2 regions of the Algihabitans albus genome follow, and region 2 is predicted to be linked to the other one. Evidence: predicted binding sites of a transcription regulator. Region 2 holds the regulator's gene; the other holds the start of a gene.
The links. Region 2 encodes HrcA, which represses chaperone genes, less so after heat shock. Its sites were predicted from a motif close to GTTAGCACTCNCCNNNGGNGAGTGCTAAC; they were not measured.
Positions count from the first base shown of each region.

Region 1: a site for HrcA is predicted at 3,958-3,986, ahead of DBZ32_RS09220 (co-chaperone GroES). Genes of this name have one in related genera too.

Region 1 covers NZ_QXNY01000003.1:552,100-559,680, reverse strand. Annotated here, with positions in the region: gene DBZ32_RS09235 (helix-turn-helix domain-containing protein) at 1-339, opposite strand, end outside; gene DBZ32_RS09230 (NAD(P)-dependent oxidoreductase) at 812-1,726, opposite strand; gene groL (chaperonin GroEL) at 1,930-3,567, opposite strand; gene DBZ32_RS09220 (co-chaperone GroES) at 3,587-3,904, opposite strand; gene DBZ32_RS09215 (TadE/TadG family type IV pilus assembly protein) at 4,141-4,803, shown strand; gene DBZ32_RS09210 (TadE/TadG family type IV pilus assembly protein) at 4,800-5,396, shown strand; gene DBZ32_RS09205 (ferredoxin--NADP reductase) at 5,421-6,197, opposite strand; gene DBZ32_RS09200 (vWA domain-containing protein) at 6,361-7,581, opposite strand, start outside.
Region 2 covers NZ_QXNY01000004.1:427,765-435,345, forward strand. Annotated here, with positions in the region: gene DBZ32_RS12100 (HIT domain-containing protein) at 122-505, shown strand; gene nth (endonuclease III) at 546-1,226, opposite strand; gene DBZ32_RS12110 (DUF2244 domain-containing protein) at 1,635-2,165, shown strand; gene hemW (radical SAM family heme chaperone HemW) at 2,206-3,468, opposite strand; gene rdgB (RdgB/HAM1 family non-canonical purine NTP pyrophosphatase) at 3,544-4,170, opposite strand; gene rph (ribonuclease PH) at 4,235-4,960, opposite strand; gene hrcA (heat-inducible transcriptional repressor HrcA) at 5,208-6,296, shown strand; gene DBZ32_RS12135 (nucleotide exchange factor GrpE) at 6,336-7,094, shown strand; gene mutS (DNA mismatch repair protein MutS) at 7,137-7,581, opposite strand, start outside.

The DNA of each region.
Region 1 (7,581 bases), on a different contig from region 2:
CAGACGGACGAGCTGGCTCTTCAGCGTATCGTCTTCGATCTTATTAACGGCACGTGCGATTTCCAGGGTTTGTCGATCGATCGGTTGCTCGCCCTGGTCTTCGGACATCTGGTCGAGACTGACCTCGAGGCCGTCGAAAAAGAATCCGACCGGCACCCGCAGAAGTGTTGCGATATCCCAGATGCGGCTACCGCTGATCCGGTTGGCACCGCTCTCGTACTTCTGAACCTGCTGGAAGCTGATACCGAGACCTTCGGCCAACTCCGACTGGCTCAGGCCCATGGCAACCCGGCGCTCGCGAACGCGGCGACCGATGTGAACGTCGGTCTTATGATACATGACTGGTTCCTCCTTGAACTCTCGAATCTGGAACTTTTGAACTTGGCTTTTTCTCCTGCAGCAGGCGCGGTTAAGTGCCTTCCACGGTAGAATCTCTGGTTACAGGTCCTTGATCGCCCGTGTTCGCGTCGGCTCTTTCTTCGCGGCCTGCGAGCATGTTTTGGAAGCTAGCTGCTTTGCGTAACCGCTCAAACCATTCTATGTAAATACTGTGTAATATCTCGTGCCGAACATGAACGGCGTCGCTGGCGCGCACGCTTGGGATGCGGCTAACCTTTTCCACTCCGCCCCGTCTCCTGCGCCCTGAGGTCGTATTAGATCGTTTCGAAAGACCCAATCGAGGAAGCCGCGACGCGGATCTTCGCAAGCTCGACACGTCGTTGGAGTGCGATCCGTTCCGACCGACCCAATAGAGACGGAGTCGCGAGCGTAGTGCGCTCAGCCAAGCGTTCGGACTTCAGTCGATTCGGCTCTAGGCAGGCAAACGATCCGGTAGGTTACCCACCCTGTGAGGTGCATTGCGTGCTTCGAGCCAAAGCAGCAAGGCCGCGTGATCCGTCTCGGCCTTGTCCGTCGCAACCAGTTCGGCCAACTGATCTCGAACCGCCTTGGTCAATGGCAAGTCGAGTTTCAGCGTTTCGGCCGTCTCAAGAACTGTGTTCATATCCTTGAGATGGGTGCTGGACTTGCCGCCCGGGATCCAGTCACGGTCGATCATCCGTTTGCCGTGCAGCTCCAAAATGCGACTATCGCAAAAGCCGCCGGAGATCGCGTCGCGGACCGCGGCTGGATCGGCACCGCCTGCGGCGGCCAGCAGCAAGCCTTCGGAGACGGCTGCGATGGTGACGGCAACGATCGCTTGATTGGCGAGCTTCGTCATCTGGCCGGCTCCAGTAGGGCCCACGTGGGTGGCTCGTCCCATGGCCTCGAACAGTGGTGCGGCCTTCGCGAAGTCTTCGGGCGAGCCCCCAGCCATGATCGCCAGGGTCCCTGCCGCGGCGCCGGCCGTGCCGCCGGAGACCGGTGCGTCCAAGTGGCTCAGGTCTCGCTCCGCCAGCCTGGTTGCGTGATCGCGGGCGAGGGACGGCGGGATCGAAGACATATCGATCACCAGCGCTCCAGGCGCAGATTTGGAGAGCAGGTCGCTGGCGAAAAGGACGTCGGTCACCACAGGGCCGTTTTCGAGCATGGTAATGATGACGTCGGCGTCCTCGACAGCCTCGCCCGGTGTCTCACATAATCTTGCACCCAGTTCGGTCAGCGGCTCGGCCTTGGCGCGAGTCCGATTCCAGACACGCAGGGAGAAGCGGGCCCCCAATAGCCGCTCGGCCATGGGGCGGCCCATCAGACCGGTACCGAGTACCGCCACGCTGCTAATCTCCTGCATAGGCTTTTCTCCCTTCTTCGATGATCGGTAGGACTTGGAGACTCAATTCGAGTCGAAGGATTGGCCTCTCAGAATACGCCGAGTCGAAGCCGATCCCCGATCGGCATGGGGCGGGGTGAATTCGACAGTGCGAATCGACGAGGGGCCGCAGCCATAGCCGCGACCCCTCCTCCAACCTACCAAGTTCACCGAGAAACGTGAGCTTAGAAGTCCATGTCGCCCATACCACCCGGCATGCCGGCACCTGCGGCTGACTTCTTCTCCGGCTGTTCCGCGACCATGGCTTCCGTCGTGATCAGCAGGCCGGCGACCGAAGCCGCGTCTTGCAGCGCCGCGCGCACCACCTTGGTCGGGTCGATGATACCGGACTTCACCAGATCGCAGAACTGACCGCTCTGGGCGTCGAAGCCGTAGTTGGCATCCTTCTGCTCCAGCAGCTTGCTGGCGATCACCGAGCCGTCGTGACCGGCGTTGCCGGCGATCTGACGCACCGGCGTCTGCAGAGCCTTGCGGACGATGTCGATGCCGACCCGTTGGTCGTCGTTGACCGGCTGCAGCTTGGTCAGAACTCTGGTCGCGTAGAGCAGAGCGGCGCCGCCACCAGGTAGAACGCCTTCCTCGACCGCCGCACGGGTTGCGTGCAGGGCGTCGTCGACGCGGTCCTTCTTCTCCGTGACCTCGATCTCGGTGGAGCCACCGACCCGGATCACCGCAACGCCGCCGGCCAGTTTCGCCAGCCGTTCCTGCAGCTTCTCTCGGTCGTAGTCCGAGCTGGTCTCCTCGATCTGGGCACGGATCTGACCGCAGCGAGCCTCGATATCCTTCTTCTTGCCGGCGCCCTCGACGAGGGTGGTCTCCTCTTTCGTAATGACCACCTTCTTGGCGCGGCCCAGCATGTCGAGGGTCACATTCTCCAGCTTGATCCCGAGGTCCTCGCTGATCGCGGTGCCGGCGGTCAGGATGGCGACATCCTGCAGCATGGCCTTGCGGCGGTCGCCGAAGCCCGGGGCCTTGACGGCTGCGATCTTGAGGCCGCCGCGCAGCTTGTTGACCACCAAGGTCGCCAAGGCCTCGCCCTCGACGTCCTCCGCGACGATCAGCAAAGGCTTGCCGGATTGCACTACTGCCTCCAACACCGGCAGCAGGGATTGCAGGTTCGACAGTTTGGACTCATGGATCAGGATGTAGGGGTCCTCCAGGACAGCCTGCATCTTGTCAGCGTCGGTTACGAAATAGGGGCTGAGGTAGCCACGGTCGAACTGCATGCCCTCGACCACGTCCAACTCGGTTTCCAGGCTCTTGGCCTCCTCGACGGTGATGACGCCGTCGTTGCCGACCGTCTGCATCGCCTTGGCGATCATCTCGCCAACCTCGCGGTCGCCGTTCGCCGAGATCGTGCCGACCTGGGCGATCTCACTGTTATTCGAGATCTTCTTGGAGCGCTTCTTAAGGTCCGCAACCACGGCCTCCACCGCCAGATCGACACCGCGCTTGAGGTCCATCGGGTTCATGCCGGCGGCAACCGCCTTGGAGCCCTCGCGCACGATCGACTGCGCCAGCACGGTCGCCGTGGTGGTGCCGTCGCCGGCTATATCGTTGGTCTTGCTGGCAACTTCGCGCACCATCTGGGCGCCCATGTTCTCGAACTTGTCGGAAAGTTCGATCTCCTTGGCGACCGTCACGCCGTCCTTGGTGATCCGCGGCGCACCGAAGGACTTGTCGAGCACCACGTTGCGGCCCTTGGGCCCGAGTGTGATCTTGACCGCATCGGCCAGAACGTCGATGCCGCGCAGCATCCGTTCGCGCGCATCGGAGGAAAATTTGACGTCTTTGGCAGCCATTTTGTCTAGCCCTCTCGCCTCAGGCGGCTTTCTTGGAGGACTTGATGCCCTCAAGCACGCCCATGATGTCCGACTCACGCATGATCAACAGCTCTTCGCCGTCGATCTTGACCTCGGTGCCCGACCATTTGCCGAAGAGCACCCGGTCACCCGGCTTCACGTCAAGCGCCTGGACCTTGCCGGTCTTCTCGTCGCGTGCGCCCTGTCCAACCGACACGACCTCGCCCTGCATAGGCTTTTCCTTGGCGGTGTCGGGAATGATGATGCCGCCGCTGGTCTTTTCGTCCTCGCCGAGGCGGCGGATGACCACGCGGTCGTGCAACGGCCGAAACTTCATCGGACTTTCCTCCATCCTGTTCAATGACCGTTGGAGATTTGGCTATTCGCCAAACTAGCACTCTCTGTCGATGAGTGCCAACTCGCTCATAGATCGTGCAGCCGGGGGGGGATGTCAAGGCACGGATCGCCCTCCGCCCAGGAAGCTCTGTTGATTTGAAAATACATATAAAATTCAGAGTGTTAAGTGAGCATTGGTAAGGGCTTGTTTACCGCCTTGGGCGTAGCATCCCGGCTATGGTTGCCTGTCACCCATCTGTCCGACTGCCCCTGCCGCTCGTCTTGGCGCTGGCCACGCTCGGCCGTCGTTTCTGGCGCGCGCGCGCGGGCGCCACCCTGGTGGAATTCGCGATCGTCTTCCCCGCCTTCATCCTGCTGGCGATCGGGCTGATCGAGGTCGCCATGGTGCTTTTCGTCACCTCCCTGATGGAAGGGGGGCTGCGTGAAGCCGCGCGCTTCGGTATCACCGGTTTCGCACCGGACGGGCAGACCCGCATAGAACGGATCCTGCAGATTGTCGATGAACATACTCAGGGTCTGGTTGAGATGGATGAGGTGGACATCACCTTCTTCGTCTATCCCAGTTTCAACGACATCGGGGAGCCGGAGCCTTTCGCCGACGACAACGGAAACGGCAGTTTCGACGGCGGCGAATCCTACACAGACGTCAACGGAAACGGTCAGTGGGACGCCGATATGGGGGCTGCTGGTCTCGGCGGGCCGGGCGATATCGTGCTCTACACGCTGCGCTACCAGTGGGATTTGCTCACGGGCATGCTGGACCCGCTGATGGGCGACGAAAACGGTCTGATGCGGCTGAGTGCTTCGATTGTGGTCCGCAACGAGCCTTTCGGCAGTGCAGGCGACGGCTCTGCCGGCGGCGCGGCAGGTTCGCCTTGATTGCGCTTTGGTCAGAGGTACGCGCCCTGACGAGCAAGCGGACGTCGCTGTTTCGGCTCTTGCGCTGGAACCGCAAAGGTACGGTTCTGGTCGAGATGGCTGTTGTTACGCCTCTCCTGCTGATCCTGTTGCTGGGCGCGGTCGAATTCGCCCGTTACGTCTTGATCATGCAGAAGCTGGATCGGGCTGCCATGTCCGTCGGCGATCTCGTTTCCCGCGGAGCTCAGGTGACGCCGCAGGATTTGGTCAACATCTTCGATTCCGTCGAGCACCTGATGCAGCCCTTCAGCTTCCCGCAGGAGGGCGTCGTGCTGATCTCCGCCGTGACCCGTGTTGCGGACACGCCGCCCGAAGTCGTCTGGCAGCAGATCGGCGCCGGTGATTTGGTGCGGGCGAGCCGGGTCGGTCTGCCGGGGGACGAGGCCGTGTTGCCGCAGAACCTGCAACCGCGCGAGAACGAAAGCCTGTACGTGGCGGAGGTCTACTACAGCTACGCGCCGCTGATTTTCGACAGGTTCGTTCAGCAGTCGACGCTCTATCACTGGTCGGTTTTTCGAGCTCGTCTGTCGGACCAGGTGATCACGATCAACTAGCCGTCCGTCGAGGCCATCGTCCGTCTACTTCTCGACGAAAGCTTTCTCGATGACGAACTGTCCCGGTTTCGACTGGCTTCCCTCCTGGAAGCCGGACTGCTCCAAGAGCGCGACGCAATCGGCCAGCATCATGGGGCTGCCGCAGAGCATGACCCGGTCCCGCTCTTTGTCGAGCGGCGAGATATCGAGATCTTCGAACAGCTTGGCGCTTTGCACCAGGTCGGTGATGCGCCCCGTGTACCGGGAAGCCTCGCGAGTCGTGGTCGGGTAGTAAAGCAGCTTCGGGCGGACAATTTCGCCGATCAGCTCGTGCTCAAGGGTCTGCTGAACGACCAACCCGCCATAGGCCAGGTCGGCCACGCGCCGGCAGCCGTGGATCAGCACGATCTTCTCGAAGCGTTCGTAGACCTCGGGGTCTTTGATGATGCTACAGAAGGGCGCGATACCCGTGCCGGTGCTGAAGAGATAGAGATGACGGCCCGGGATCAAGCTGTCCTGCACCAGCGTCCCGGTCGGCTTTTGACTGACAAGCAGCTTATCGCCCTCCTGGACGTGCTGCAGGCGTGAGGTGAGCGGTCCGTTCTGCACCTTGATCGAGAAAAACTCCAGGTGATCCTCGTAGTTGGCGCTGGTCATAGAATAGGCGCGCAGCAGGGGTTTGTTCTCGACCTTCAGGCCGATCATCGTGAACTGGCCATTCAGGAAGCGAAAGGCCGGATCCCGCGTGGTGCTGAAGCTGAAGAGATCGTCCGTCCAGTGGCGGACTGAAACGACGCTTTCTTCCTGAATGGCTTTGCTCATGACGAAGGTGACGCATCCCGACTGCTGGCTGATGGGAAGGTGGCCGCGAAGAAGGGTCGTTGAGCAGCCGACTTTCAGCTATCGGATTGCCCGACAGGGCGCAACCCCCTGACAGGTTGCAACCTGTCGAGTATGCCGTTGCAATGCCTCGGATGCATGACGGCTATTCGGCAATGCGGAGGTTGGAGAGCTGAGCTGCGATCACGCGGAACGTTTGGCTGAGCCCGGAGCCACCGTAGGAGTCGAAAAAATGCCCGGGCGTCGTGGCGCAGTTGCGGAAGGTGTCGCGGATGTCCTGTCCTCGGCTGTCGGTGCGCACGTCGAAGGTGATGGTGTAGATGATGATCTGCTCCGCCTTCATGGCATTGCAGATCTGTAGCGTGCGGTCGTTCAGTTCGCGCCGGGCGGTATTTTTGTTCGTGGTGCCGATACGTCCGTCCGAAATGCGCTGATAGCCGGTGTAGTCCGTGTCTCCGGAGGGGGCATGACCATCGTAAAACAGATTATCGCCGTCGGTCAGGATGACCGCGACCTTCTGCATCAACGGTTCGTCGTAGGGCAGAGGCAGGTTCGGGTCGCCCCACAGGCCCTGCCACCGGGGTGACAGCAGACGCCATCCCCAGACCAGGCCCAGGTTGGTGGTCGTGCCGCCGCGATGCCAGGAGTTCATATCGTCGATCGCCGCCTCGACGGTGCCGCGCTGGTCGGTCCAGGGAGTGATTGGAGGGCCGCACCCGAGGTTCGGACCGAGGCCGTTGTTGCTGTCTGTGTTGGTGGCTTCCGTTTCGTCGACCGCCGTGTTCTCGTTTTGAAGAAGAAGCTCGTTATCGAACAGCCAGGAGTTATAGCGGCTCTCGATATCGTTGCCGTTGCGCCAGCGCGGCCAGTAGTAGGGCTGGAAGGGAGCCGTTGCAGGTGGCGCGTCGGTGACGTCGTCTCCGGAGCCGTAGCGCGCCTCGACGCAGCCTTTCCAGGCGTAGGAGACGACGCACTCGCTGGTCAGTCCGACCCAGACACCGACGCCGCTGCAGGCAGCTTCGGTCCAGTCGCCGTGCACAACCGGAGTCCCGATCGTACAGACGTTGCGGATCAAATCCCAATTGACGTTGGTGCCGCGGCAGTCTTCCAGGTCCACTTCGCTGGCATCCAGTTCATAGACGGCGCGATCCAAAGACCCCGGTACCAGCCAGCCCGTGTTGCCGGCACCAACGTTCACCGCTGCGGTGTAGGGCACCAGGCTGATCCAGAAGTTCGGAACCACCGTGCGGTCGGCATAAAGGATGTCGACCAGCTCGTGGGCCGCGTCGCGCATCTGCGACATCTTGCTGCCGCGCATGGAGCCGGTGTTATCCATCACCAGCACCAGTTCCATGCCGCGGTCCGC
Region 2 (7,581 bases):
GCTCCGGCGCCGAGATCCGAACCCAAAACCCCGCAGCTTCCTGTTGACAGCCGCGCCGGTCTTGTTGCGGTTCTGCGCGGCAAGCTATTAAAGCGCTGACTGAAAAGATGAGGAAACGCAGGTGACCCACGCGACCTACGACGACAGCAACGTCTTCGCCAAGATCATCCTCGGTGAAATTCCTTGCGACAAGGTGGCCGAAAGCCCCCACAGTCTGGCATTCCGAGACATCGAACCGCAGACGCCGACTCATGTCCTGGTGATCCCGAAGGGAGCCTACGTTTCGTCCGACGACTTCGCGTCACAGGCAAGCGACGCGGAAATCGGGGATTTCTTTCGCCTGCTCGGCCAGGTCGCCCGCGATCTGGGAGCAGCGGAGGCCGGCTACCGCATCGTCGCCAATCACGGCGAGGATGCCCACCAAGAGGTTCCGCACTTTCACATGCACCTCTTCGCCGGAACCGACCTCGGCCGCATGATCAAGCCGATCCACAAACAAACCTGACGTTTCCGTTAGGCTGGCCGCAGGACCTTGGCGTTTCTGATCAGGCCGCCGGTTTGCGCCGCTTGGCCGGCTTCGCGGCCGTCATGGCCACCGTTGTCTTGGCCTTGTAGGCGCAGAGATCGCTGACCGGGCAAGCCGGACAGTCCGGTTTGCGGGCCTTGCAGACGTAGCGGCCATGCAGGATGAGCCAATGGTGAGCGTGCTGCCTCCGGTTTGACGGCACCACCTTCTCAAGTTTCTGCTCGACCGCATCGACGGTCTTTCCCGGTGCCATCCCGGTCCGGTTCGACACCCTGAAAATATGGGTGTCGACGGCAATGGTGTCCTGTCCGAAGGCCATGTTCAGCACCACGTTGGCGGTTTTGCGGCCGACGCCGGGTAGCTTGACCAGGGCTTCGCGGTTCTGCGGCACCTGGCTGTCGTGCTCGTTCAAGAGCTGCCGCGACAGGGCGATGACGTTCTTGGCCTTGGAGTTGAACAGACCGATGGTCTTGATGTGATCCTTCAGACGCGCCTCGCCGAGGGCCAGCATCTTTTCCGGCGTGTCGGCGACCTGAAACAGCTGGCGTGTCGCCTTGTTGACGCCGACGTCGGTGGCTTGCGCCGACAGCACCACCGCAACCAGCAGGGTGTAGGCGTTGACGTATTCCAGCTCACCCTTCGGCTCCGGCAGGGCGGTGGCCAGGCGGTCGAAGAACTCGGCGATATCGGCTTTCTTCATGTCAGGCTTTCATCTTGTCGGCTTTCCCCGAAGACAGGCGGCTTTCGACGGCTTCTCAGAGCAAAGCTTCGCTGCAGTTGGCTCAACGCGAGCGTAGAGGACGCCGTCGCGGGGGTGGGGAGAGATGTTCGGGCGAACAGAGTATCACCGCAGGATGCCTTCGAAGACCATCCCTGCTTTCCGCATCACACGCCGGGAGGCGGGGTTACCGCAGTCGTGGAAGGCGAAAGCGCGCCGGGCCTTCCGGATGCACCGGACAGTCCTGGCTCAAAGCCGAAAGGGCCTCTGCCGCGAAGCCCCGGCGCCCGTCCGGATGGGTGCCCGAACAGCCGAAGCCGCGACGAGATGGCGCGACAGGTCGCGGTGCGGGTAGCCCGAATGGCCAATCCGACCTAGACTTTCAGTGTCATGGCTCCTGCTCTACCGACTGCTGCGAGCGCCGAGACCGCACCGCGGGCCGCTGCGGTGCTGTTCGACGCGATGCTGACGCCCCATAGGTCGCTCAGTCCGCGCGGCTTCATTGTGCTGATGTCGCTGGTCTGCGCCGTCAGCTTCACGGCCGGGCTTGCTTTTTTCCTGATGGGCGCCTGGCCGGTGGTCGGCTTCATGGGCGCGGACGTACTGCTGATCTACCTGGCCTTTCGGATCAACTACCGCCGGGCGCGGATGTTCGAGGAAGTGGTGCTGACCCGCGACGCGCTCGTGGTGCGCCGGGTCGACCATTGGGGCGCGGAGAAGCGCTGGACCTTCCAGCCCTACTGGCTGCAAGTGCGCATGGACGATCCGCCCGAGCACGAAAGCCAGCTCACTCTGCGCAGTCACGGCAAGTCCCTGGCCATTGGCGCGTTTCTGACAGCCGAGGAGCGCCTGTCCTTGGCGCGGGAACTGCAGCAGCACCTTGCCGTCTGCCGCTGTGCTCCGGGGCCCGTCAGTATCTAGAGCCGGATCGCGACCCGATCGGCTGGATCCACCACCTGGTCTAGGGAATGAGATAGGCCAACAAGGAATTCAGCCGCGCTCGGCCTTCCGCAGTCGCGCGCAACCCGGGTGCGTCGAGAACCAGATAGCCCTCCTCCGCCAAAGCCTTCAATTTCCGCTCGTCCAGAAGCGCTTCCGGTTCCCTGCCGAGCTCCCGGTGGAACGCGGTCCGGTCGATGCCGTCTTGCAACCGCAATCCCATCATCAGCAGCTCGGTGAGCCGGTCCTCTCGGGTCAGAGCTTTACGGGTCCTGGTCGCATGGCCGGCCTGCTCGACCGTGGCCAGCCAGATTTCCGGTGCGCGGTGCTGGCGGGTCGCGAGTTTGTCGCGCCCCCGAGTGATACGGCCATGCGCACCCGGCCCGATGCCCAGGTAGTCGCCTCCGCGCCAGTAGGTGAGGTTGTGGCGGCAGGCCTCGCCGGGACGGGCGTGGTTGGAGATCTCGTAAGCCGGCAATCCTTCGGCGGCGAGGGTGTTTTGTGTCGCCTCGAAGAGGTCGGCGGCCGTCTCGGGCTCGGCCAGCGGCAGCTCGCCACGGCGTGCCCGCGCGTGAAAAGCCGTGTTTTGCTCGATGGTCAGCTGATAGAGTGAAAGATGGTCGCAACCTTCACCCAAGGCGCGGCGTAGCTCTTCCGCCCAGGCCGCCGGAGTCTGGCCGGGCCGGGCATAGATCAGGTCGAAGGAGACGCGCTGGAACTGCCCTCGTGCCAGGGCCACGGCTGCCATCGCTTCGGCGGTGTCGTGCTCGCGTCCCAGGAAGCTCAAGTCCCGATCGTTCAGGGCCTGCACGCCGAGCGACACGCGGTTGACGCCGGCGTCGGCATAGGCCGCAAAGCGAGGTGCCTCGACCGAAGTGGGGTTGGCCTCCAGCGTCACCTCCAGCTCGGGCGCTGCCGGCCAGTGGTGCTTGACCGCCGCAATCAAAGCTGCGGCCGTTTCCGGCGCCATCAAGGAGGGCGTACCGCCACCGAAGAAGATCGAGCTGACGCGCCGCTCCGGCGTTTCACCGGCATAGTGAGCGAGTTCCGCCAACAGCGCCTCCCGCCAGCGCACTTGGTCGACTGTGTCCCGGACGTGGCTGTTGAAGTCGCAATAGGGGCACTTGGAGCGGCAGAAGGGCCAGTGAATGTAGACGCCGAACCCGGGATCCTGCTTCGGCCGGGCATCGAGCGTTGTCCGGTCCGACTCCCTATCGGAAATTCCCTGTCCGCTGCGAGACTGAGAAGAGTCCGCTTCGTCTCTATGACTAGGGTGGCCTTGCACGGTATCTCGAGCCTTCTCGCGGCGAGGGTGCAGACTGGTGCCGCCGGCATGCTCCGCCGCCGGCCGGAGAGCAGCCTACTGCAGATCTTCCAGACGGCGCTTCAGTTGTGCGAAGGCGCGGGCGCGGTGACTGATCGCATGCTTTTCGGCCGGCGGCATTTCTCCGAAGGTGCGCGAGTCGCCTTGAGGCAGGAAGATCGGGTCGTATCCGAAGCCCCGGTCGCCGCGCGGGGGGAAAGTCAACTCGCCTTCAACACGGCCTTCGAAGACTTCGACCGAACCATCCGGCCAAGCCAGTGCCAGCGCACAGACGAAGTAAGCGTTGGCATGACTGCCGTTGCGCTGTGCCAGGGCTGTGCGATCTCCCAGTTCCTGCTCGACGCGCGCCATGGCGACCGAGAAGTCCTTCTGCGGGCCCGCCCAGCGCGCCGAATAGATGCCCGGGGCACCATCGAGCGCCGGGACCACGAGCCCGGAGTCGTCGGCGAGCGCCGGCAGATTGGCGCCGATGGCTGCGGCCACGGCCTTCAACTCCGCGTTGGCGGCGAAGGACGTGCCGGTTTCCTCCGGCTCGGGCAGCCCCAGCGCGCCAGCCGAGATGGCTTCGAGCCCAAAGGGCGCGATCAAATCGTCGATTTCCCGGATCTTGCCGGGATTGTGGCTGGCAATCACCAGCTTGCCTGTGAGCGTACGCGAATGCATACGCGGTAACATAGTTACGCGGCAAAGATTGTGCAGCCCCCGCTCGCGAGGCGTACCGCCAACGTTACGCCGGCGCCAACCCGACGGCCTTTTGTTGAAGCGCAACCAGGTCGGCAACACCCCTCTCGGCCAACTCCAGCAGCTGGTCGTATTGCTCGCGGGTGAAAGGTTCCTGCTCCGCAGTGGCCTGGACTTCCACAATGCCGCCGCCGGCGGTCAGTACGAAGTTGGCATCGGCCTGAGCGGTCGAATCCTCGGCATAGTCCAGATCGAGGATGGTCTCGCCCTGGTAGATGCCGCAGGAGATCGCTGCGACCGGCTCGCGCAGGGGGATCGTCTTGACGGCCCCGAAGCGTTGCATGTGTTGAAAGCAGAGGTGAAGGGCCACGTACGCGCCGGTAATCGAGGCCGTACGTGTACCGCCATCGGCTTGAATAACGTCGCAGTCCAGTTTGATCTGCCGCTCGCCGAAGCCGGTCAGATCGGTAACGGCGCGCAGAGAGCGGCCGATCAGTCTTTGAATCTCCTGGGTGCGACCCGATTGCTTGCCGCGCGCCGCCTCGCGGTCGATGCGGCTGTCGGTCGAGCGGGGCAGCATGCCGTATTCCGCTGTGACCCAGCCGCGTCCGGAGTTGCGCAGCCAAGGTGGCACACCTTCGATCAGACTGGCGGTGCAGAGGACGTGGGTGTCGCCGAACTTCGCCAAACAGGAGCCTTCGGCATATTTGTTGACCTCCGTCTCCAAGACGACGGGGCGCAGTTGATCGCGCGTGCGGCCGCTTGGGCGCATAGAAAACTCCTGGTGTTTCCGGTGAAGAGGCGTTGAGCGCGGCATAGCGCGGGTTCCTATAGGCTTGCAAGGGCCCTCTGGCGCCGCTTTGAGATCGGGCCTGTCGTGGGAGTCCGCCGGCGGCGCTTGTGCGGCAGGGGGCGACGTTGAAGTGACCGGCCGATTCGCTTACATCGGAGACGGCCGCCAAGAGCGCAGTCGCTGCGGGCGAGGCGGCGATTCAACCGGGGAGTAGCGCGCAACCGAGATGAGCAGCGTCAGGTCCGCAGTCGAGCAAATCGCCAGCGAACTGGGTGGCCTCAACGCCCGGCATCGCGACATCTTCCGCCGTATCGTGGAGGCTTATGTCGAGACCGGCGCGCCGATCGGCTCGCGCAGCCTGTCGCAACAGCTTGGCATGACGCTGTCACCGGCGACGATCCGCAACGTCATGGCGGATCTCGAGGATCTCGGCTTGCTGATGGCGCCGCACACCTCCGCTGGCCGCCTGCCGACCGAACTGGGGCTGCGGCTGTTTGTGGACGGTCTCCTGGAGCGCGGGAACCTAACCCGCGAGGAGCGCTCGGAAATCGATTCGCGCTGCGCCGCGCAGGGACGCAGCTTTACCGAAGTCATGGAGGAAACCTCCTCCATGCTGTCCGGTCTGTCACGCTGTGCCGGCCTGGTTTTCGCCCCCAAGTCGGACGCGCCGCTGAAGCATATCGAGTTCGTCTCGCTTGGCCCCGGCCGCGCTTTGGTCGTCCTGGTCACCCAGTCGGGACAGGTCGAGAACCGCGTGATCGACGTTCCGATCGGCTTGCCGCCCTCGTCCCTGGTCGAAGCGGGCAACTACCTGGCGGCGCGCTTGCGCGATCGCGGTCTCGGCGAGGCTTGCGGCGCCATCCAGAGCGAGTTGACTCAGACGCGCGCCGAGCTCGACACGCTGACCCGAAAGGTGATCGAGGCGGGTTTGGCCACCTGGTCCGGCGATGCGCCGAGCGGCGGTGGAGCTTTGATCGTGCGCGGTCAGCATCAGCTGCTTGACGATGTGCAGGCTCTCGAAGACCTGGAGCGCATCCGTCACCTCTTCACCGCGCTGGAGCGCAAGGAAGCGCTGCTGAAGCTGCTGGAGATGACGGAGATGGCTGAGGGCGTGCAGATCTTCATCGGCGCCCAGAACGAACTCTTTGGCTTGACCGGCTGTTCCCTGGTGGTGGCGCCCTACACCAACAGTGAGCAACAGATCGTCGGCGCCGTCGGCGTGATCGGCCCGACACGCATCGACTACGCCCGCATCATTCCGATGGTGGATTATACCGCCCAGGCTGTCGGCCGTTTGCTCGGCCGGCCATCCTGATCCACGCAACTGAGAGACTAAGGTAAGAAACGGAGCGTCATGACCGCCGATCCGAAGCAGAAGCCCGAAGGGCCGAGCACGGCCGACTTTGTATCCGATGAGCCTGCCCCGAAACCGGCCGAGGCCGCCGCAGCGGAAGCTGCCGCTGCGCAGGCCGCGGACGAGGAGGAGGCAATCTCGTTCGACGAAGAGACCTTGGAGGCTCTGGATTTAAACGAAGGCGAAGGCAACTTCGGCAGCCCTCAGGCGACAACGCCGCGTGAGGCCGAACTCGAGGCACAGGTTGCCGACACGAAGGATCAACTCGTGCGCGCGCTGGCCGAGACCGAGAACTTGCGCAACCGCGCCCGCCGCGAGAAGGCCGAAGCCCTGAAATACGCCGCCGCGCCATTGGCGAAGGATCTGCTGAGCGTGGCCGACAACCTGAAACGCGCTCTGGCCGCCGTTCCGACCGATGCCGTCGAGCAGGACCCGGCGCTGAAGACGCTCTTGACCGGCGTCGAGATGACCGACAAGGCCTTGGGCGACGCCTTCGCTAAGCATGGAATCGTGCCCATCGATCCGATCGGCGAGAAGCTGGACCCTCACCGCCACGAAGCGATGATCGAGATCGACGACCCGACCAAGCCGGCCGGCACGGTGGCGCAGGTCTACGAACTCGGTTGGCTGCTTGGCGAGCGCCTGTTGCGCCCGGCCCGGGTTGCCGTCGCGAAGGGCGGTCCGAAGGCGGGAACTGCCGGCGGTCAGGAGAACGACGAGCCGCCCGAGCCCGGCTCGACCGTCGACACGCAGGCCTGAGGCCGGGTCCCGTTTCGGCCGAGACTGGGGCGGGCCAGGGCGTCAGTCCTCGACGAGAGTTCTCAATCTGTAGAGCAACTCCAGCGCCTGCTTCGGCGTCAACTCGTCCGGGTTGATGGTCCGAAGTTCCGTATCGCTGAGGCTTTCTTGCGGCTGCGGGACGGCCCTATCGCTCCGGGGCACCGCCGCGAAGAGCGGCAGGTCGTCGGCGAGCCGGGTCAAAGCCCCCGCTTGTTCGCCCTGTTCGAGCAGTCCCAGCACCTCCTCGGCCCGGGTCACGGCGGCAGGCGGCAAGCCGGCAAGACGGGCGACGTGGATGCCGTAGGAGCGGTCGGCGGCGCCCGGTGCGACCTCATGCAGGAAGACCACCTCGCCCTGCCATTCCTTCACCCGCATGGCGTAGCAGGACAAGCGCTCCAGTTTGCCGGCCAGATGCGTGAGCTCGTGATAGTGGGTTGCGAAGAGGCCGCGACAGCGGTTCACCTCG